Regions from separate parts of the Azospirillum humicireducens genome, predicted to be linked through region 2. Evidence: riboswitches for the same ligand, from Rfam matches in the RefSeq annotation. Region 2 holds a riboswitch; the other holds the start of a gene.
The links. Region 2 has a riboswitch for cobalamin ahead of A6A40_RS25180 (TonB-dependent receptor plug domain-containing protein). Riboswitches for the same ligand answer to the same signal wherever they lie in the genome.
Positions count from the first base shown of each region.

Region 1 (4,410 bases), 300 kb from region 2:
GCGGCGGAGTTCGGCACGTCGGCGATCACGTCGACGCCGCCGGTGTCCACCCACTCGCGCGCCTTCGACGCGGCGATGTCGGCCTTGTTCTGGTGGTCGGCGACGACGATCTCGATGGCGGCGCCGGCGGCCTTGTTGCCGAACTCCTCAGCCGCCATCCGCGCGGCGATGGCGGACCCCTCGCCGGCCAGATCGGCGTAGATGCCGGAGCGGTCGTTCATCACGCCGATGCGGATGACGTTGTCCGACACCTGGGCGGCGGCCGGAACCGCAGTCCCGGCCAGCGTCAGCAGGGCGGTGCCGGCGAGAAGAAGCGTGCGCATCGGAAGGTCTCTCCCTCTTTGGATTTGTTGTCGGCCGGTCCCCGTCGCGGGAACCCGGAGCCATAATCGGGCAAATCCCCGGCGGTTCGCCGACCCGGCCCCAGGAGCGGGCCCAGGAGCGGACGGGGCGGCGTCGAGGCCGGGAAGGATCGGAAGGCTGGACGGGCTACACGCCGAGATAGGTGTGGAGCTTGTCCATGTTGGCGTTGAGCTGGTCGTTGGGGATCATGTCCACCACATGCCCCTCCTCCATCACGTAATGGCGGTCGGCGATGGTGGCGGCGAAGCGGAAATTCTGCTCCACCAGCACGATGGTGAAGCCGCGCGCCTTCAGCGCCCGCACCGCCACGCCGATCTGCTCGATGATGACCGGGGCCAGCCCCTCGGTCGGTTCGTCCAGCAGGATCAGGGTGGCGCCGGTGCGCAGGATGCGGGCAATGGCCAGCATCTGCTGCTCGCCGCCCGACAGCCGCGTGCCCTGGGTGCTCCCACGGCCCTTCAGGTTGGGGAACAGGTCGTAGATCTGCGGGATCGTCATCCCGCCGTCCTTCACCACCGGCGGCAGCGTCAGGTTCTCGTCCACGCTGAGGCTGGAGAAGATGCCGCGCTCCTCCGGCACATAGCCGATGCCGAGCCGCGGGATCCGGTGCTGGGCCATGCCGATCAGCTCCTGCCCCTGGAAGCGGATGGAGCCGGTGCGCTTGCCCATGATCCCCATGATGGCTCGCATGGTGGAGGTCTTGCCGGCGCCGTTGCGGCCCAGCAGCGTCACCACCTCACCCTGGCGCACCTCCAGGCTGACGCCGTGCAGCACATGGCTCTCGCCGTAGAAGCCGTGGAGGTCGGCGATCTCCAGCATCGCCGTTTTGGTCTGCATCCCGTCAGGCATGTCCGGTCCCCATATATGCTTCCATCACCTGCGGGTTCTTCGAGACGACCTCGTACGGCCCCTCCGCCAGGATCTCACCGCGGCGCAGGACGGTGATGGTGTCCGACAGGTGGGCGACGACCGACAGATTGTGCTCCACCATCAGCACGGTGCGGTCGGCGGCGACGCGCTTGATCAGGGCGGCGGTGCCCTCGATGTCCTCATGGCCCATGCCGGCCAGCGGCTCGTCGAGCAGCATCACCTCCGGGTCGAGCGCCAGGGTGGTGGCGATCTCCAGCGCGCGCTTGCGGCCATAGGGCAGCTCGGCCGCCAGATGGTTGGCCCAGGGGGAGAGGTTGACCGCCTCGATCAGCTCCAGCGCCCGGTCATGCAGGTCGTAGAGCGACGATTCGGACTTCCAGAAGTGGAAGCTGGTGCCGAGCGGCCGTTGCAGGGCCACGCGGACATTCTCCAGCACGCTGAGGTGCGGGAAGACGGCGGATATCTGGAAGGAGCGGACCAGCCCCATCAGCGCGATGTCCGCCGGCTTGGTGCGGGTGATGTCGCGGCCCTTGTAGAGGATCTGGCCGCGGGTGGGGGTGAGGAACTTGGTCAGCAGGTTGAACACCGTGCTCTTGCCCGCGCCGTTCGGGCCGATCAGCGCATGGATGGTGCCCCGCTTCACTTGCAGGTTCACATCCCGAACCGCCACGAAGCCTTTGAACTCCTTCGTCAGGCCACGCGCTTCCAGGATGATGTCGTCGTTCGGTGCGGCGTTCATCGGTCGCGAATTCTCCTCCCGTTCGTCCTTATATCGGGCTTCGAGCCCTTAGCTTGTCCCGGCGCCGAACACCGGGGCCGCCATGCGGCGGGACGTTTCACCGGCTGTCGTACGCACGAAGCGTGCCACGGTGGGGGTCACGTCGTCCGGACCAGCGGACCCGTTGTTTCTCCGCCGGTTCCGTTTCGCTTTCTCCCTCTCCGCTCCGGAGCTTCGCGCCGAAAAGTGTCGGAATCGCGGACACTCTGTCCATCGAACATGACACCATCCAAAATGTCGGCACGCAAGACCATCCGTGCGACCGACACCATATTGCGGGCTTGCCAAATCGGCACCGCACTGCGATGGTGCCCCTCCGACGGTGCCCTGCCCGTCCTGACGGACGGCGGGGATAATAGGGAATGCGGTGCGGACCTCCATTGCATGGAGTCCAAAGCCGTGGCTGCCCCCGCAACTGTGTGCGGCGAGCGTCCCGTCCATCATGCCACTGGCCTTGGCGCCGGGAAGGCGGACGGCGATGCGACGACCCGCGAGCCAGGAAACCTGCCGGCGGATGTATCGACCCTTCCCAACCCCGCCGGGTGTGGCGGGACAGCGAGGATTCAGTCAATGACCACCCATTCGCTCCACACGGCCGCCGGCTCCGCGAGCCGCAGCGCCACCCAGACCGCGGTCGCCGCCTTCGCCGCGATCCTGCTCGGCAGCTTCCTGCTGTATGGCGTCGGCTTCGCCCAGCCGCAGCAGATCCACGACGCGGCACACGACGCCCGTCACTCCTTCGCCTTCCCCTGCCACTAAGCAGCGGGTCATGGATCTGATCCGGCGGCTGTTCACAGCCGCTTTGGTCGCGGGCGTGCTCTCCGGCACGGCCGCTTCCGTCGTTCAGCAGGCGACGACCGTCCCGCTGATCCTTGAAGCCGAGAAATACGAGGTGGTGACTCCGCCGCCCGCTCCGGCCGTGGCCGCCCCCGGCGCTGCTGCCGCTGGCGAGTCGCACCAGCACGGCCCCGTGCGCGAGGTCGGCGAAGGCGTGCCCACGACGCTGGACGAGGCGATGCAGCGCATCGGCCTGACCATCGCCTCCAACCTGCTGACCGGCGTCGCCTATGCGCTGCTGCTGTCGGCGGCGATGCTGCTGGCCGGCCGGCCGGTCGATGCGCGGCGCGGGCTGGTGTGGGGGGCCGGCGGATTCATCGCCGTGTCGCTGGCGCCCTCCTTCGGCTTGGCCCCGGAATTGCCGGGCATGGCTGGAGCCGAGCTGGAGCTGCGACAGCTCTGGTGGCTGTCAGCCGCGGCCGGGGCCGGGGCCGGCGTGGCGGCACTCGCCTTCGCCCGCAACCGCCTGGTCATCGCCGCCGCCGTCCTGGCCGCCGCCTTGCCCCATCTGATCGGCGCCCCCCATCCGGAAAGCGCCGAGGGTGCCGTGCCGCCGGAACTGGCCGCCCATTTCGTCACCGCCTCGCTGGGCAGCGCCGCGCTGTTCTGGGCGATTCTGGGCGCGGCCTGCGGCTGGCTGATGAGTGGTCTGGTCCGCGAGACCGACCATCGCCCTGCCCTGCGGGCCCAGCCCGGCGCGCGTTAAGGAGGCGCAAACCATGTCCGCTCTTGAGAAAGCGGCCGCCGGCAAGGTTCCGGCGACCGTCATCACCGGCTTCCTCGGCGCCGGCAAGACCACGCTGATCCGCGGCCTTCTGGAAAAGGCAGACGGTCGCCGGCTGGCCCTGATCATCAACGAGTTCGGCGATGTCGGGATCGACGGCGACATCCTGCGCGCCTGCGGCAACCCGACCTGCACCGAGGACGACGTGATCGAGCTGGCGAACGGCTGCCTGTGCTGCACCGTCGCCGACGATTTCGTCCCGGCCATCGAGAAGCTGCTGGCCCGGCCGGAGCCGCCCGAGCATATCATCATCGAGACCAGCGGCCTTGCCCTGCCGAAGCCGCTGGTCCAGGCCTTCCACTGGCCGGCGATCAAGACCCGCGTGACCGTGGACGGCGTCATCGCCGTGGTCGACGCCGCCGCCGCCGCCGAGGGCCGTTTCGCCCCCGACCCCGCGGCGCTGGAGGCCCAGCGCGACGCCGCCGGCACCGTCGACCACGAAACGCCGATCGAAGAGGTGTTCGAGGACCAGCTGCTCTGCGCCGACCTGATCGTCGTCAACAAGACCGATCTGGTGGCATCCGGCGACCTCGCCCGCGTCGAGGATCTGATCCGCGGCGCCCTGTCCCACGCGGTCGGCCGCGACGCCAAACTGGTGCGTGCCTCGCAAGGGGCCGTCGATCCGCTGGTCCTGCTCGGCGTCGGGGCGGCGGTGGAGGACGACCTCGCCAACCGTCCCAGCCACCATGACGACGAGGACGGTCACGACCACGACGACTTCACCAGCTTCGTCGTGGAGCTGCCGCCGCAGCCCGACCCCGCCCGTCTGGCGATGACG
Region 1 is NZ_CP028906.1:458,263-462,672, reverse strand. It holds gene A6A40_RS26560 (ABC transporter substrate-binding protein) at 1-323, opposite strand, end outside; gene A6A40_RS26555 (ABC transporter ATP-binding protein) at 490-1,212, opposite strand; gene A6A40_RS26550 (ABC transporter ATP-binding protein) at 1,205-1,972, opposite strand; cobalamin riboswitch at 2,315-2,537, shown strand; gene A6A40_RS26545 (CbtB domain-containing protein) at 2,582-2,770, shown strand; gene A6A40_RS26540 (CbtA family protein) at 2,781-3,554, shown strand; gene cobW (cobalamin biosynthesis protein CobW) at 3,568-4,410, shown strand, end outside.
Region 1: another riboswitch for cobalamin. It lies ahead of A6A40_RS26545 (CbtB domain-containing protein); the one in region 2 lies ahead of A6A40_RS25180 (TonB-dependent receptor plug domain-containing protein).

Region 2 (4,410 bases):
GCCGCCATCAGGCGGAGGATCAGCCGCCGCACCGGAACCCCCTCCCGCTGCGGTCGAGCGGATCGGGCATCAGCCCGAGATAGCGTTCACGGAACCTGTCCCACATCGACAGGCGGCTCCAATCCGGCTCCTTCAGGATGCGGTCGTTCTCGCCGAGGAAGGGGTTGGGAAAGAACAGCGTCATCTGCTGGTCTCCCTTGCCGTTGAACAGCCGCAGGCCCCAGCTCCGCGGTGCGCCGTCGGCACCCAGGACCCGGTACATCTCGGCCCGCGCGGTCCGGCGGATGCGGGCAAGCTCCGGATCGACCGGGTTGCGCGGCGTGCCCCGGTGGGGGCCGATGCAGACATGGAAATGCCACGCCCCGAAATCGACGGTCAGATAGCCGTCGAACAGCGACACCTTGCGCGGCGCGTTGGGGGCGCGGATCTCGAAGACGGCCCCCTGGACCAGCGAGCCGAACACGATGTCCCGCCACCAGACCTCGAAGGCATCCTTCAGCAGGGCGAGCAGCAGATCCTGGTCTGTGGGCAGCGTGAAGATCTCGACCCGGCCCATGCCGGGCTCCTCGACGACGCGCGAGGCCACGGAAGTGACGGTGGTCATGGAAATGAACCTCCTGGGAAGGACGGGGTCAGAAGCGCGCGGACAGGCCGGCATAGGCCGAGCGGCCCGGAGCGGCGTGGCCGTAGACCTCCTCGTAGCGGCGGCCGAACAGGTTCTCGACGCGGCCATGCAGCGTCACCGCATCGGTCAGGTCGTAGGACAGCCGGAGATCCGCGGTGAGGAAGGCGCTGCCGGTGCCGTAATTCTCGATCATGTCGCGATAGCGCAGGCCGAGATTGGCGTAGGCCTCGGGCAGGAAACGCCAGCCGACCGACGCGCTTCCCTGGTGGAGCGGCAGGTTGCGCAGCCGCTGCCCGCTGTTGGCGTTGACCACGCTCTGCCAGGAATAGGCGGCGCGCAGGTCGGTGGTCGCGGTCGGGCGGGCAGCCAGTTCCACCTCAACGCCCTGCGCCCTGGTGCGGTCGACATTGACATAGCCGCCGCCCGAACAGGCCGGGCTGACCGCCGGACCGTAGAGCCAGTTGATCTGGTCGCGGGTGGCGGCCTGGAAATAGGTCGCCCCGGCGGTCAGTTGCCCGCCCAGCAGCGATTGCTCGACACCGGCGTCCCAGCCGCGGCTGCGCTCGGGCCGCAGGTCGGTGCGTCCATAGCAGGGATCGAAGCGTTCATAGAGCGACGGCGGCTGCCACGCCGTGCCGTAGCTGGAGCGCAGCGTCGTGCCGGTCGCTTCGATCCGGTAGGCGGCGCCGAGCCTCCAGGTTCCCTTGCCGCCATGGTCGGTGTGGCGGTCGCCGCGGACGGTCGCCGACAGGTCGAGCGGCGCCACCGGCGTCACGCCGAGGGTGGCGAAGCCGCCGCCGCGCCAGTTGTGCGACCGCATGTCCGGCGCGAGCGGCGCGAAGCCCGGCGTGTGCTGCTCCATGCTCTCGCGGGTGGCGTCGGCGCCGTAGCCCAGCGTAACCCGGTCGGACAGCTTGGCGTTCGCCGCATAGTCGAGGCGGGTCTTGTGGCCGTCATAGGTGTCGCCCCTGGTTCCCTCCCCCCAGTACTGCCGGGTGCTGGTGGTGTTGGCGATGCCGAAGCTGTGGACCAGCCTGCCGCCCAGGCTGTCGAGCGACCCGCCCAGGCGCAGGAACCGTTCGGTTTCGTCGCGCGACCAATTGTTGTCTCGGGTGGCGGGATCGTAGGTCAGGCTCTTGCGCCGGTAGCGCGCGGTCGCGTCGAGGCGCAAATCCTCGGTCGCCTGGACGCCGATCCGTCCGGCGACGGCCCAGTGCCGGAACGGGTCCTTCTCCTGCCCGCCACGCCAGCGGCTGAAATCCGAAAAGCCGCCGGAATGGGTTCCGGACAGCGAGGCGCGGTAATCCACCCTGTCGCGTGCCCCGGACACCGAGGCGTTCGCCCGCTTGGTGTCGAAGCTGCCATATTCGGCACCGACCTGCCCGCCGAACGGACCGGCCGGGCGTCGGGTGACGATGTTGACCACGCCGCCGCCGGCATCCGGCCCGAAGCGGCCCGGCTGCGGCCCGCGCAGCACCTCGATGCGCTCGATGTCGGCGGTGTCCATCTCGCCGGCCGCATAGTGCGACTGCGACTGGCTGGTGTCGCTCATCTCGACGCCGTCGATGAAGAAGCGGGTGTTGCGCGGGCCCAACCCGCGCAGCCGCACGGTCTGGGCGCCGCCCGGCGCCTGCCGGCCCGACAGGCTGACACCGGGAACCAGCAGCAAGGCGTCATCGAGACGACGGATCTGCCGACGGGCGATCTCCTCGGCGCCGATCACGCTGGAAGCGGTGGACGCCTGCTCCTGCGGCACTGCCAAATCCTTCGGCGCCGCGATCTCCAGCGGAGCGAGTTGAAGGTCGTCCGCCGAGGCGGCCGACGCTCCGGCCGCAACCCCGAGCCCGGCCAAGGCGACCCGGACGCAAAAAGTCCTGCCAAAATGTGTGATGGAACGGCTTGTCTGCATGCTCTGCCACGTCCTGCCACAGGCATGGAGGCGCGTTCGGACAAGCGGTGCGGCCGCGAAGCCGCCCGTCCGGGACAACACATCCATGCCGGCCCCGGAAACCGGAGCCGTTGAACGGGCGTTGCCGAACGGACGCCACGACGCGAGGCCCCGCGCCTGGAGAACCATTCAGCTGCGACGTGATTCAGGGAGGATCGATCATCCCGGACTCCGGTCGCGGCAACGCCAATGGACGCGTCACCACGACGGGTTTCCGCACCTTCGACACACCCCGATCGAAGGCAGAGTGACGCTGTCGGAGGCAGGTCTCCTGGCTCGCGGGTCGTCATCCGGCACCGCCTTCCCGACCGCGATCCCAAGGACCTCCGGTCAGTGGCTTTCTGGTGCCGACTCGCCGCTCACAGTTGCGGGGACAGCCACGGCTTGCATCAGGCTTGGAGGCCTGTCGCTTCCGTCGTTCCCTTTTAATCTCCCGGCTTGCGTCCGGGAAAACCGCCGACAATGCCTCTCGTGATAGAGGCAGGCCATACGCCTGTCAATGGCGTCGAGCCGTTCCTGTCCTCGCAATGATGCGGGCGTCCCGATCAGGGGGCGGTCCGCGATTCCGCTGACCGGTCCCGCAACGCCGGTGATGGGGCCGCGGGCAACATGGCGTCCAGCAGCGCCCGCGCCGCCGGATGGTCGAAGGCGAAAGAGGGGCCGACCGGCCGGTCCTCCACCAGTCCGCCGTCATGCAGCACCGCCACCCGGTCACAGAAGCGGCGGACCAGCCGGACGTCGTGGGTGATGAACAGGAAGGCGGTGCCCAGCCGGTCGCGCAGCCCGGCCAGCAGATCGAGGATCTGGAGTTGCAGCACGAGATCGAGATTCGACACCGCCTCGTCCAGCAGGATCAGCCGGGGTTCCGGCGCGAGCGCGCGGGCGATGCAGACACGCTGAACCTGGCCGCCGCTCATGCTCCCCGGCAGCCGGTCGGCATCCTCCGGCGCCAGCCCGACCAGCCGCAACAGCTCCGCCACACGGGCGGCCCGTTCCCGCGCGTCGAGGCCGGTCAGGTGGCGCAGCGGTTCGGCGATGATCCGGCCGATCCGATGGCGCGGATTGACCGCGCCCAGCGGATCCTGGAACACCGCCTGCACCGTCCGCCGGAAGGTCCGGCGGCCGGCGGCATCCATTGCATCGATCGGCCGGCCGAGACAGCGCACCGTGCCGCCATCCGGCCGTTCGAGGCCAAGCATCAGCCGGGCCAGCGTGCTCTTGCCCGATCCGCTGGCGCCAAGCAGCGCCACGCTCTCCCCGTCCCTCACCGACAGGCTGACGCCACGCAGCACCGTCTTCGACGGCCCCTTAGCGAAGACGCCTTGCCCGCCATACCGTTTCTCCACCGCCTCGGCGGCCAGCAGGATCGTCACGCGAACTCCTCCGGATAGAGCGCCCGGTGGGCATCGAGCAGGGCGCGGGCGGCGCCGGAACGCGGTGCCGCGAACAGCGCGGCGACCGGAGCCGTCTCGACGATGCGGCCGGCTTCCATCACCGCCACCTCGTCGGCCAGCCGGGCGACCACCCCCATGTCGTGGGTGACGATCAGCACACCCAGCCCCCGCGTGGCGACCAGCCGCTCGATCAGGGACAGGATATGGCCCTGGACCAACGGGTCGAGGTCGGTCGTCGGCTCGTCGGCCAGCAGGAAGGGCGCCCCGGCCAGCAGCGCCAGGGCGATCATCATGCGCTGAAGCATGCCGCCGCTCATCTCGAACGGGTAGAGCCGGGCGATGCGGTCGGGCTCCGGCAGGCCGACCTCCGCCAGAACCTCCGGCAGAAGCCGGTCCAGCGCGCCGGCATCGCCGCGCACCGCCAGCGTTTCGCGGGCATGGGC
Region 2 is NZ_CP028906.1:161,663-166,072, forward strand. It holds gene A6A40_RS25170 (ABC transporter substrate-binding protein) at 1-32, opposite strand, end outside; gene A6A40_RS25175 (DUF7676 family protein) at 20-604, opposite strand; gene A6A40_RS25180 (TonB-dependent receptor plug domain-containing protein) at 633-2,477, opposite strand; cobalamin riboswitch at 2,818-3,046, opposite strand; gene nikE (nickel import ATP-binding protein NikE) at 3,119-3,946, opposite strand; gene A6A40_RS25190 (nickel import ATP-binding protein NikD) at 3,943-4,410, opposite strand, start outside.